One region of the Streptomyces sp. NPDC048514 genome, then DNA from elsewhere that is predicted to be linked to it. Evidence: riboswitches for the same ligand, from Rfam matches in the RefSeq annotation. Region 1 holds a riboswitch; each other region holds the start of a gene.
What was found. A riboswitch is a leader RNA that binds a small molecule or an ion and turns the genes downstream of it on or off. The one in region 1 is predicted to bind thiamine pyrophosphate.

Region 1 (2,193 bases):
GGGCGACGTCCCGGCGCTCCCCGTTCACGGAGATGGTGACGGAGGGGGTCATACGGGCTGCTCCGAGAGGACGGCGCCGAATCGCTTCGGCGTGAACGGGCGGGCTTCTTCGGGGAGATCACCGGTGACCAGCGCGTGCGCCATGACGTCCCCCGTGACCGGCGTGAGCAGCACCCCGTTGCGGTAGTGCCCGGTGGCCAGCAGCAGGCCGTCCAGGCCGGACGGCCCGAGCAGCGGCGCGTTGTCCGGGGAGCCGGGCCGCAGTCCGGCGCGGGTCTCGGTGAGCGGCAGCTCGGTGATGCCCGGCACCAGCTCGTGGGCGTCGCGCAGCAGCTCGTACACACCGCCGGCCGTGACCGTCGTGTCCCAGCCCAGCTCCTCGCTGGTGGCACCGACGACCAGCTCGCCGTTCTCGCGAGGCACCAGATAGACATGGCTGCCGCGGACCACGGCCCGCACGGTGCGGCTCAGGAAGGGCGCGAACCGGGCGGGCACGGTCAGCCGCAGCACCTGCCCCTTCACCGGCCGCACCGGCGGCAGCAGCGCCTCCGGCACCCCCGCGAGCCGTCCGCTCAGGCTCCCCGCGGCGAGTACCACCCGGTCCGCGCGCAGCCCGGTGCCGTCCGTCGTGGTGACACCGGCGGCCCGGTCCCGCACCACGTCGAGCCGCTCGGCCCAGTCCCGGTGGAAGACCACCCCGGCCCGCTCGCACGCGGTCACCAGGGCCGCCGTGAGTCGCCGCGGATCGATCTGGTGGTCACCGTCGACCCGCAGGCCACCCCGCACCCCCGGCGCCAGCATCGGCTCCAGGCGCCGGCACTCCCGCCCCGTCAGCCACTCCGCCGCGAGGCCGGAGCGCTGCTGGAGCGCGTGCAGTTCCCGCAGGTGGGCGCGGTCGTCGGCGTCGAGCGCGACCGCGAGGGTGCCGCAGCGGCGGTAGCCGAGGTCGTGGCCGGTGAGGTCGGCCAGCTCGGCGGCGAAGTCCGGATAGCGGCGGGCCGACTCCAGATTCAGGGCGAGCAGCCGCTCCTCGCCGTAGTGCAGCTCGGTGACCGCGGCCAGCATCCCGGCCGCGACCTGGGCGGCCCCGCCGCCGGGCGCGGGGTCGACCACGGCCGTGGCGAGCCCCCGCTGCGCCGCACGCCAGGCCGTGACCAGGCCGATGATTCCGCCCCCGATGACGAGGACGTCGGACGTACGTGAGGACATGGGCGTCCAGCCCCTCCCTTCGCCGGCATGACCCGGATCAGGTTCGTACGGTCGGAGGCCGCCAGCCTCCCTCTCAGCCCGGTGCGTCCGGGCTCCCGCGAGTGCTTGTACCGTGGCCAGCCTAGCCCGCAGCGCTCGTCACACGTAAGGGAGCCCCGGTCATGGCCCGCTCGCTCGACGGACTGATCCTCGCCCCGGTCGCGGATCAGGCCCCAGGTCAGGTGGGTACGCGTACCCGGTTCTCGTACCACGAGGAGGCCGGCGCGATCTGGGCCGACTACGCGGGCGGCGACGTCGCGCGCGGGCATCTGGTCGGCACGCGCGAGGGCGACCGGCTGGACTTCCGTTACGTGCAGCTCAAGACGGACGGGACGACGTCCTCGGGGCACTGCGTGTCGAGGGTGACCGAGCTGCCCGACGGCCGCGTGCGGCTGGAGGAGACCTGGGAGTGGGAGTCGCAGACCGGTGCCGGTACGAGTGTTGTGGAGCAGGTCACCGAGCACGCCCACTGACTGACGCGCCGTCACGTGTCTAAGGTGACCGGGTGAGCGAGCAGACAGCGCAAGAGAGCCCGGCAGAGGAGCGGCGCGTGGTCGTCGTGGGCGCGGGCATGGCCGGGGTGCAGACCGCGGTCGCCCTGCGGGACCAGGGCTTCACGGGCACCGTGACCGTCATCGGCGCGGAGCCGCACCAGCCCTACGACCGGCCGCCGCTGTCGAAGGCCGTCCTGCTCGGCAAGGCCGAGGGCTCCGCCTTCGACGTGGACTTCGAGGCACTCGGCGTCGAGCTGCGGCTCGGCTGCGAGGTGCTGGGCGTGCGCCCCGCCGAGCACGAGCTGGACACCGAGGCGGGCCCGGTGCCCTACGACGTCCTGGTCCTCGCCACCGGCGCCGAGCCGATCACCCTGCCGGGCACCGAGGGCGTGCCCGGCGTGCACCTGCTGCGCACCCTGGACGACGCCGAGCGGCTGCGGCCCGTGCTCGA
Region 2 (2,193 bases), on a different contig from region 1:
GGTGTACCAGAACATGCGCGGACGGGACGCGGACCGGGGCAGATAACGGCTGAAGTCGCTGGCGTACGGGGCCCAGGACAGGGCGAGGCTCAGCGCGACGGTGCAGGTCAGCACGAACGCACCGGCCCGGTCGGCGCCGTGCACCGTCGCCGCCGTCGCGGGCTGGGCGCCCTTCAGGAGCTTCACCGCCAAGGCCGCGAACGACGCGGCGAGCGCGAAGGTCATCACCGTCTGCAGCCGGTGGATCGCCTCGTACCCGAGCACCCCGAGCACCCCTTGTGCCGCCATCATCAGCAGGACGCCCACCCAGAAGGGCAGGCCGCACAGTTGGGCCAGCGCGTCCCCGCCGAACAGGCCGATCAGCGCGTCCCAGGCGATGGACGACAGCCACTGCAGCGTGCCCGGCAGGGTGACGCCCCGGCCGAAGGCCAGTTGGGCCAGGGGCAGCTGCCCCGCACCGGTCTGACTGCCCCAGGTGCCGAGGTAGGCGGTGGGTATCGCGCCCAGCACGGTGCCGAGCACCACGGCGAGGAGCGCGGTGGCGAAGTCCAGCCCGAGGGCCGCGCCGACGGTGCCGGTGAACACGCCGGTCATGGTCAGGTTGGGGGCGAACCAGACGGTGAACAACCGCCCGGGGCTGCCGTAGCGGGCGTCCTCCGGCACCGGCGTTATGCCTCGCGCCTCCATCCGCAGATCACCGGAAGCCGCCGGCATCCGCCCGTCGAAGACGTGCTCCGGCTCGGCGACCGCCGCCGCGTCATGGGCATGCGGCAATGACATGTGACATCCCTCCGCCAGTCCTAACTGGTTCAGGTTCGACGGGTGTGATCTCAGCCCCTCGTGGGGCACCCCGTGTCCAGGTACGGCGGCAAGGATAGCTGGCCCGGACACCGGCACGGGCCGGGGGGGAAGAGCGCCGCGGGCGCTGCACGGCCCGCACCGCGCACGCTGCCTGACCCGGGAGCCGGTACGGCGGCGGCCGGCCGGTGACGGTGGTACGGCGGCGTCTCGTCCGCTCGGTGTGCCCGCGGCCCCCGGCGGCGTCACGGTCGCCGACCCCCGGGCCCCGGCGGGGCGTTGTGCGCCGTGGACTCAGGCCAGCGGGCGGGCCCCGGGTCCCGGCAGCACCGTGACGTCGGCCGGGGCGAGCGCCTCGCGGTGGTCGCCCGAGCACTCGACCACGACCCGGACGGGCGCCCCGCAGTCGCTGTGCCGGATGTCCAGGACCGGCCCCTCGGGGTCGGCGACGTACGACTCGCCCCACTGCCGCAGCGCCACGAGAACGGGCCACAGGTCCCGGCCCTTGCGGGTGAGGCGGTACTCCTGACGGGTCCTGCTGCCCTCCTCCCGGTACGGCACGGTCCGCAGGATGCCGGCGCCCAGCAGCTTGCGGAGCCGGTCGGCGAGCACGGCCTCCGACAGCCCCACATGGCGGCGGAAATCGTCGAAGCGCCGCACTCCGTTGAAGGCGTCACGCACGATCAGCAGCGTCCACTTCTCGCCGACCAGGTCGAGGGTGCGCTGGACCGTGCAGTTCTGGGTGCTCATCTCCAGCCACTTCATGCCGCCAGGGTAGAGAAGCACGCTGGCTTTGTCATTGACAGTCAGCGTCGGGCACGGCTAGCTTCGCTGACTGAAGCCAGCTGAGGAGGCACAGCCGCATGGGACGGTCGCGTACGTACGAGTGGGAGGACCCCACGATCTCGGCATCCGCGGTCGGCGTCGCCTCGGGGCTGGAGTTCCTCCGGGAGATCGCCGCCGGCCGCATTCCCGCACCACCCGTCTGCGCCACCCTGGGCTTCGGTCTCGAAGAGGTGGCGCACGGACGCGCGGTCTTCAGCCTGGTGCCGGGCGAGGAGCACTACAACCCCATCGGCAGCGTGCACGGCGGCGTCTACGCGACCCTGCTCGATTCGGCGGCCGGCTGCGCGGTGCAGTCCACACTGCCGGCCGGAATGGGCTACACCTCGCTCGACCTCGCCGTGAAGTTCCTGCGCCCGGTCACCCTCGACACGGGGACGGTACGTGCCGTCGGCAGCGTCCTGACCAGCGGCCGCCGTACCGCACTCGCCGAGGCCCACCTGTACGACGAGGCGGACCGCCTGCTGGCGCACGCCACGAGCACCTGCATGCTGCTGCCCCTGCCCGCCCCCTGACCGAGGAAAAGGTGTCCGGCCGCGCTCGCCGAGGCCG
Region 3 (2,193 bases), on a different contig from region 1:
GACATGTCCCGGGCCCTCGATCATGGTCTGTACTTTGAAACGCCTGGCGATCCGGTTGAGTTCCCCGAGCGTGCGCAACTCCGCGAACTGCGCCTCGTCGTTGGCGTCCGCGATCGAGCCCGGCCTGAGGCCGTCCCCCAGCGAGTACGTGACGTCGTAGGCGGCGAGGATCTCGCACAGCTCGGCGAAGTTCTCATACAGGAACGATTCCTTGTGGTGCGCCAGGCACCATGCGGCCATGATCGAGCCGCCGCGCGAGACGATGCCGGTCTTGCGGTTGGCCGTCAGCGGTACATAGGCCAGGCGCACGCCGGCATGGACGGTCATGTAGTCCACGCCCTGCTCGGCCTGTTCGATGACGGTGTCCTTGTAGATCTCCCAGGTCAGTTCCTCGGCCCGGCCGTCGACCTTCTCCAGGGCCTGGTAGAGCGGCACGGTGCCGATGGGCACGGGGGAGTTGCGCAGCACCCACTCACGGGTGGTGTGGATGTTGCGGCCGGTGGAGAGATCCATGACCGTGTCGGCACCCCAGCGGGTCGCCCAGGTCATCTTCTCCACCTCCTCCTCGATGGAGGAGGTCACGGCCGAGTTGCCGATGTTGGCGTTCACCTTCACCAGGAACCGCTTGCCGATGATCATCGGCTCGATCTCCGGGTGGTTGACGTTGGCCGGCAGCACGGCTCGGCCCGCCGCGATCTCCTCGCGGACCACTTCCGGGGACACGTTCTCCCGGATGGCCACGTACTCCATCTCGGGCGTGATGTCGCCCCGGAGCGCGTAGGCGAGTTGCGTCACCGCCTCGCCGCCGCGGCCCCGGCGTGGCTGGCGCGGGCGCCCCGGGAAGACCGCGTCGAGGTTGCGCAGCCCGCCACGCGGCGCGGTGTGCTTGATCCCGTCGTCCTCGGGACGGACGGGGCGGCCCGCATAGTCCTCGGTGTCGCCGCGGGCGATGATCCAGTTCTCCCGTACCGGCGGCAGACCCCGGCGGACGTCGGTGTCGACGAGTGGATCGGTGTACGGGCCCGAGGTGTCGTACAGCGTGACCGACTGCCCGTTGGTGAGGTGCACCTGACGGACCGGCACGCGTAGGTCGGGGCGCGAACCCCCGACGTACGCCTTGTGCCAGCCGATGGACTTCCCGGCCTCCTGGAGCGTGTCGTCCTGAACGGAGGCAGGCGTGCTTACGTCCTTGTTGGTCATGAGACCTACTCCCTACGCCGGCATTACCCGGTAACAGGTTCGGCGGTCGACGCAGCGGCTTCCGTCTGCCGACGTTTTCCGCGGAACATGGCTCGTTCCACGTGAAACATCGCGTATACGGAGGTCAGCGCCCTCTCAGCCCGGTGCTCCGAGCTCCCGCGTGTGCAAAGGTGCCTCCACGCTAGCGTCATTTGCGGTGCGGTGAACAGTGGGCCCCCGTCGTTCTTGCGATGATCGGGCGGTGACCAGGACGGAGCAGTACCCGCACCAGCCGCCCGAGCCGCGCCGCCCAGACGCCTCGGGGCCGGTCGGCGGCCCGGGCGACGAACACGGCGGGCACAGCCACAGCCACAGCCACAACCACGGTCCCGCTGCGCCCGTCTCCAAGCACCTGCGCAAGGTCATCGCGGCGATCCTGATCCCGTTCACCGCCGCGGTCCTGGTCGGTCTCGTGGTGCTCTGGCCCGGGGGAGCCCCGTCGCACAAGCGCACCGGCGTCGGCTTCGACCGGCAGACCCAGCAGGCCACGGTCACCAGGGTCGTGGACGTGAGCTGCAAGCCGGTGAACGCGTCCGGCGGGACTCCGGCCGGCGACACCTCCACCGCCCAGGACGGTCCGGCCGCGCAGAAAGCGGGGGGCACCTGCAAGAAGGCGACCATCCAGGTGAGCACCGGCAAGGACAAGGGGCGCACGTTCACCGAGATCGTGCAGCCGGACCAGACCCGGCAGTTGCGCCAGGGCGAGAAGGTCGTCGTCGCCTACGAACCCTCGGCGCCCAGGGACCTGCAGTACTCGGTGACCGATGTGAACCGGAAGTTCCCCATGGCACTGCTCGCGGGGATCTTCGCGCTCGCTGTCGTCGTGGTCGGCAGGCTCCGTGGTCTCATGGCGCTCGTGGCGCTGGCCGTGAGCTTCCTCGTGCTCACGCTGTTCATCCTGCCCGCGATCCTGCAGGGATCGAATCCACTGCTGGTGGCCGTTGTCGGGGCGAG
Region 4 (2,193 bases), on a different contig from region 1:
AGCGCTGCTGCCGGAGCTGATGACCGTCGTCCGGCATCTGTCGACCGACCAGGGGACCACGCGCAAGACGTTGTGGCGGCTGTTCGACGGCACCCTCGTCGAGTCCGTCCTGATGCGGTACCCGGACCGGGTCACCATGTGCATCAGCTCGCAGGCCGGATGCGGCATGAACTGCCCGTTCTGCGCGACCGGGCAGGCGGGCCTGGACCGGAACCTGTCCGCCGCCGAGATCGTCCACCAGATCGTCGACGGGATGCGGGCGCTGCGCGACGGGGAGGTGCCCGGAGGACCGGCGCGCCTGTCCAACATCGTCTTCATGGGGATGGGCGAGCCGCTCGCCAACTACAAGCGGGTCGTCACCGCCATCCGGGCGCTCACCGACCCCGCCCCGGACGGGCTCGGGCTCTCGCAGCGCGGGATCACCGTCTCGACCGTCGGTCTGGTGCCGGCCATCCACCGGTTCTCCGACGAGGGCTTCAAGTGCCGGCTCGCGATCTCCCTGCACGCCCCCGACGACGAACTGCGCGACACCCTCGTCCCCGTGAACACGCGGTGGAAGGTGCGCGAGGTGCTGGACGCCGGATTCGAGTACAGCGAGAAGTCCGGTCGCCGGCTGTCCATCGAGTACGCCCTGATCCGGGACATCAACGACCAGGCCTGGCGCGGTGACCGGCTCGGCCGGCTGCTCCGGGGCAAGCCGGTGCACGTCAACCTCATCCCGCTCAACCCGACGCCGGGGTCCAAGTGGACCGCGTCGCGGCCCGAGGACGAGAAGGCCTTCGTCGAGGCCATCGCCGCGCACGGGGTGCCCGTCACCGTCCGGGACACCCGGGGTCAGGAGATCGACGGGGCGTGTGGTCAGCTCGCCGCCACCGAACGGTAATCTGACGGCGTCCACATATCTTCATATTCCGACAGGGGAGCGCCACAGCGCTGAGAGTGCGGCAATCGGGCCGCAGACCCTCTGAACCTCGCCCAGGTCATTCTGGGTAGGGAGTTCGGTCAGCACTCAAGCTGTTGCGCCCTGCCCGGGAGCCCTCGTGGAGTCCGGGCGGGGCCGCGTCTCTTCCTGGCCAACCCCCAGGAGGACATACCAGTGCACCACAAGACCCTCAAGGCCGTGGCCGCCGGGCTCGGCCTGCTCGCCCTGCCCGTTCTGACCGGGTGCGGCTCCACCGGCGGGAAGTCGTCCGCCGACGCCAAGACCGTGACCCTGGTCAGTCACAACTCGTGGTCCGTCTCCAAGAACGTGCTCGCGGACTTCGAGAAGCGGTCCGGCTACCACGTCCGGGTCCTCGAGGACGGCGACGCCGGGCAGGCGGTGAACAAGGCCATCCTGACCAAGGACAACCCGCAGGGCGACGTCTTCTTCGGCGTCGACAACACCCTCCTCTCGCGCGCCCTCGACAACGGCCTCTTCCAGCCGTACACCGCCAAGGGCCTCGACCGGGTGGGCGCCGCCTACCAGCTCGACAAGGACAAGCACCGGGTCACGCCCGTCGACTACGGCGACATCTGCGTCAACTACGACAAGGCCTGGTTCGCCGAGCACAGGCTGACGCCGCCGCAGTCCTTCGCCGACCTGGCCGAGCCGCGGTACAAGAACCTCCTCGTCACCGAGAACACGGCCACCTCCTCGCCGGGCCTCGGCTTCCTGCTCGGCAGCGCCGCGAGCTACGGCGACAAGGGCTGGCCGGACTACTGGAAGAAGCTGAAGGCCAACGGCGTCAAGGTCGTCGACGGCTGGGACCAGGCCTACTACCAGGAGTTCTCCGGCTCCTCCCAGGGCAGGAAGGCCGGCGGCGACCGGCCGCTCGTGGTGTCGTACGCCTCCTCCCCGCCCGCCGAGGTCATCTACGCCAAGAAGCGGCCCGGCACCGCCCCGACCGGCGTGGCGACCGGCACCTGCTTCCGGCAGACCGAGTTCGCCGGGGTGCTCGGCAACGCCGCGAACCCCAAGGGCGCCAAGGCGTTCGTAGACTTCCTGGTCTCCAAGGAGTTCCAGCAGGACATGCCGCTGAACATGTACGTCTACCCGGTGGTGCGGGACGCGAAGGTGCCCGCCGAGTTCACCGAGTTCGGGCCGGCCGCCGAGCACCCCGAGACCCTGGCCCCCGGCAAGATCGCCGCCAACCGCGACCAGTGGGTCAAGACGTGGACGTCACTCGTACTGAAGTGACCGCCGGACGGAGC

Region 2: it holds a riboswitch for thiamine pyrophosphate, as region 1 does, so the genes downstream of both, ACGFT2_RS07695 (purine-cytosine permease family protein) here and thiO (glycine oxidase ThiO) in region 1, are expected to answer to the same signal.
Region 3: it holds a riboswitch for thiamine pyrophosphate, as region 1 does, so the genes downstream of both, thiC (phosphomethylpyrimidine synthase ThiC) here and thiO (glycine oxidase ThiO) in region 1, are expected to answer to the same signal.
Region 4: it holds a riboswitch for thiamine pyrophosphate, as region 1 does, so the genes downstream of both, ACGFT2_RS16050 (thiamine ABC transporter substrate binding subunit) here and thiO (glycine oxidase ThiO) in region 1, are expected to answer to the same signal.

What each region holds. Positions count from the first base shown of each region.
Region 1 covers NZ_JBICWT010000017.1:157,709-159,901, reverse strand. The annotation lists gene thiS (sulfur carrier protein ThiS) at 1-52, opposite strand, end outside; gene thiO (glycine oxidase ThiO) at 49-1,209, opposite strand; TPP riboswitch at 1,207-1,318, opposite strand; gene ACGFT2_RS32635 (hypothetical protein) at 1,371-1,721, shown strand; gene ACGFT2_RS32630 (NAD(P)/FAD-dependent oxidoreductase) at 1,754-2,193, shown strand, end outside.
Region 2 covers NZ_JBICWT010000003.1:381,196-383,388, reverse strand. The annotation lists gene ACGFT2_RS07695 (purine-cytosine permease family protein) at 1-780, opposite strand, end outside; TPP riboswitch at 770-863, opposite strand; gene ACGFT2_RS07690 (winged helix-turn-helix transcriptional regulator) at 1,093-1,563, opposite strand; gene ACGFT2_RS07685 (PaaI family thioesterase) at 1,662-2,156, shown strand.
Region 3 covers NZ_JBICWT010000011.1:205,074-207,266, reverse strand. The annotation lists gene thiC (phosphomethylpyrimidine synthase ThiC) at 1-1,200, opposite strand, end outside; TPP riboswitch at 1,193-1,370, opposite strand; gene ACGFT2_RS25035 (YibE/F family protein) at 1,442-2,193, shown strand, end outside.
Region 4 covers NZ_JBICWT010000006.1:348,008-350,200, forward strand. The annotation lists gene rlmN (23S rRNA (adenine(2503)-C(2))-methyltransferase RlmN) at 1-883, shown strand, start outside; TPP riboswitch at 907-1,014, shown strand; gene ACGFT2_RS16050 (thiamine ABC transporter substrate binding subunit) at 1,097-2,179, shown strand.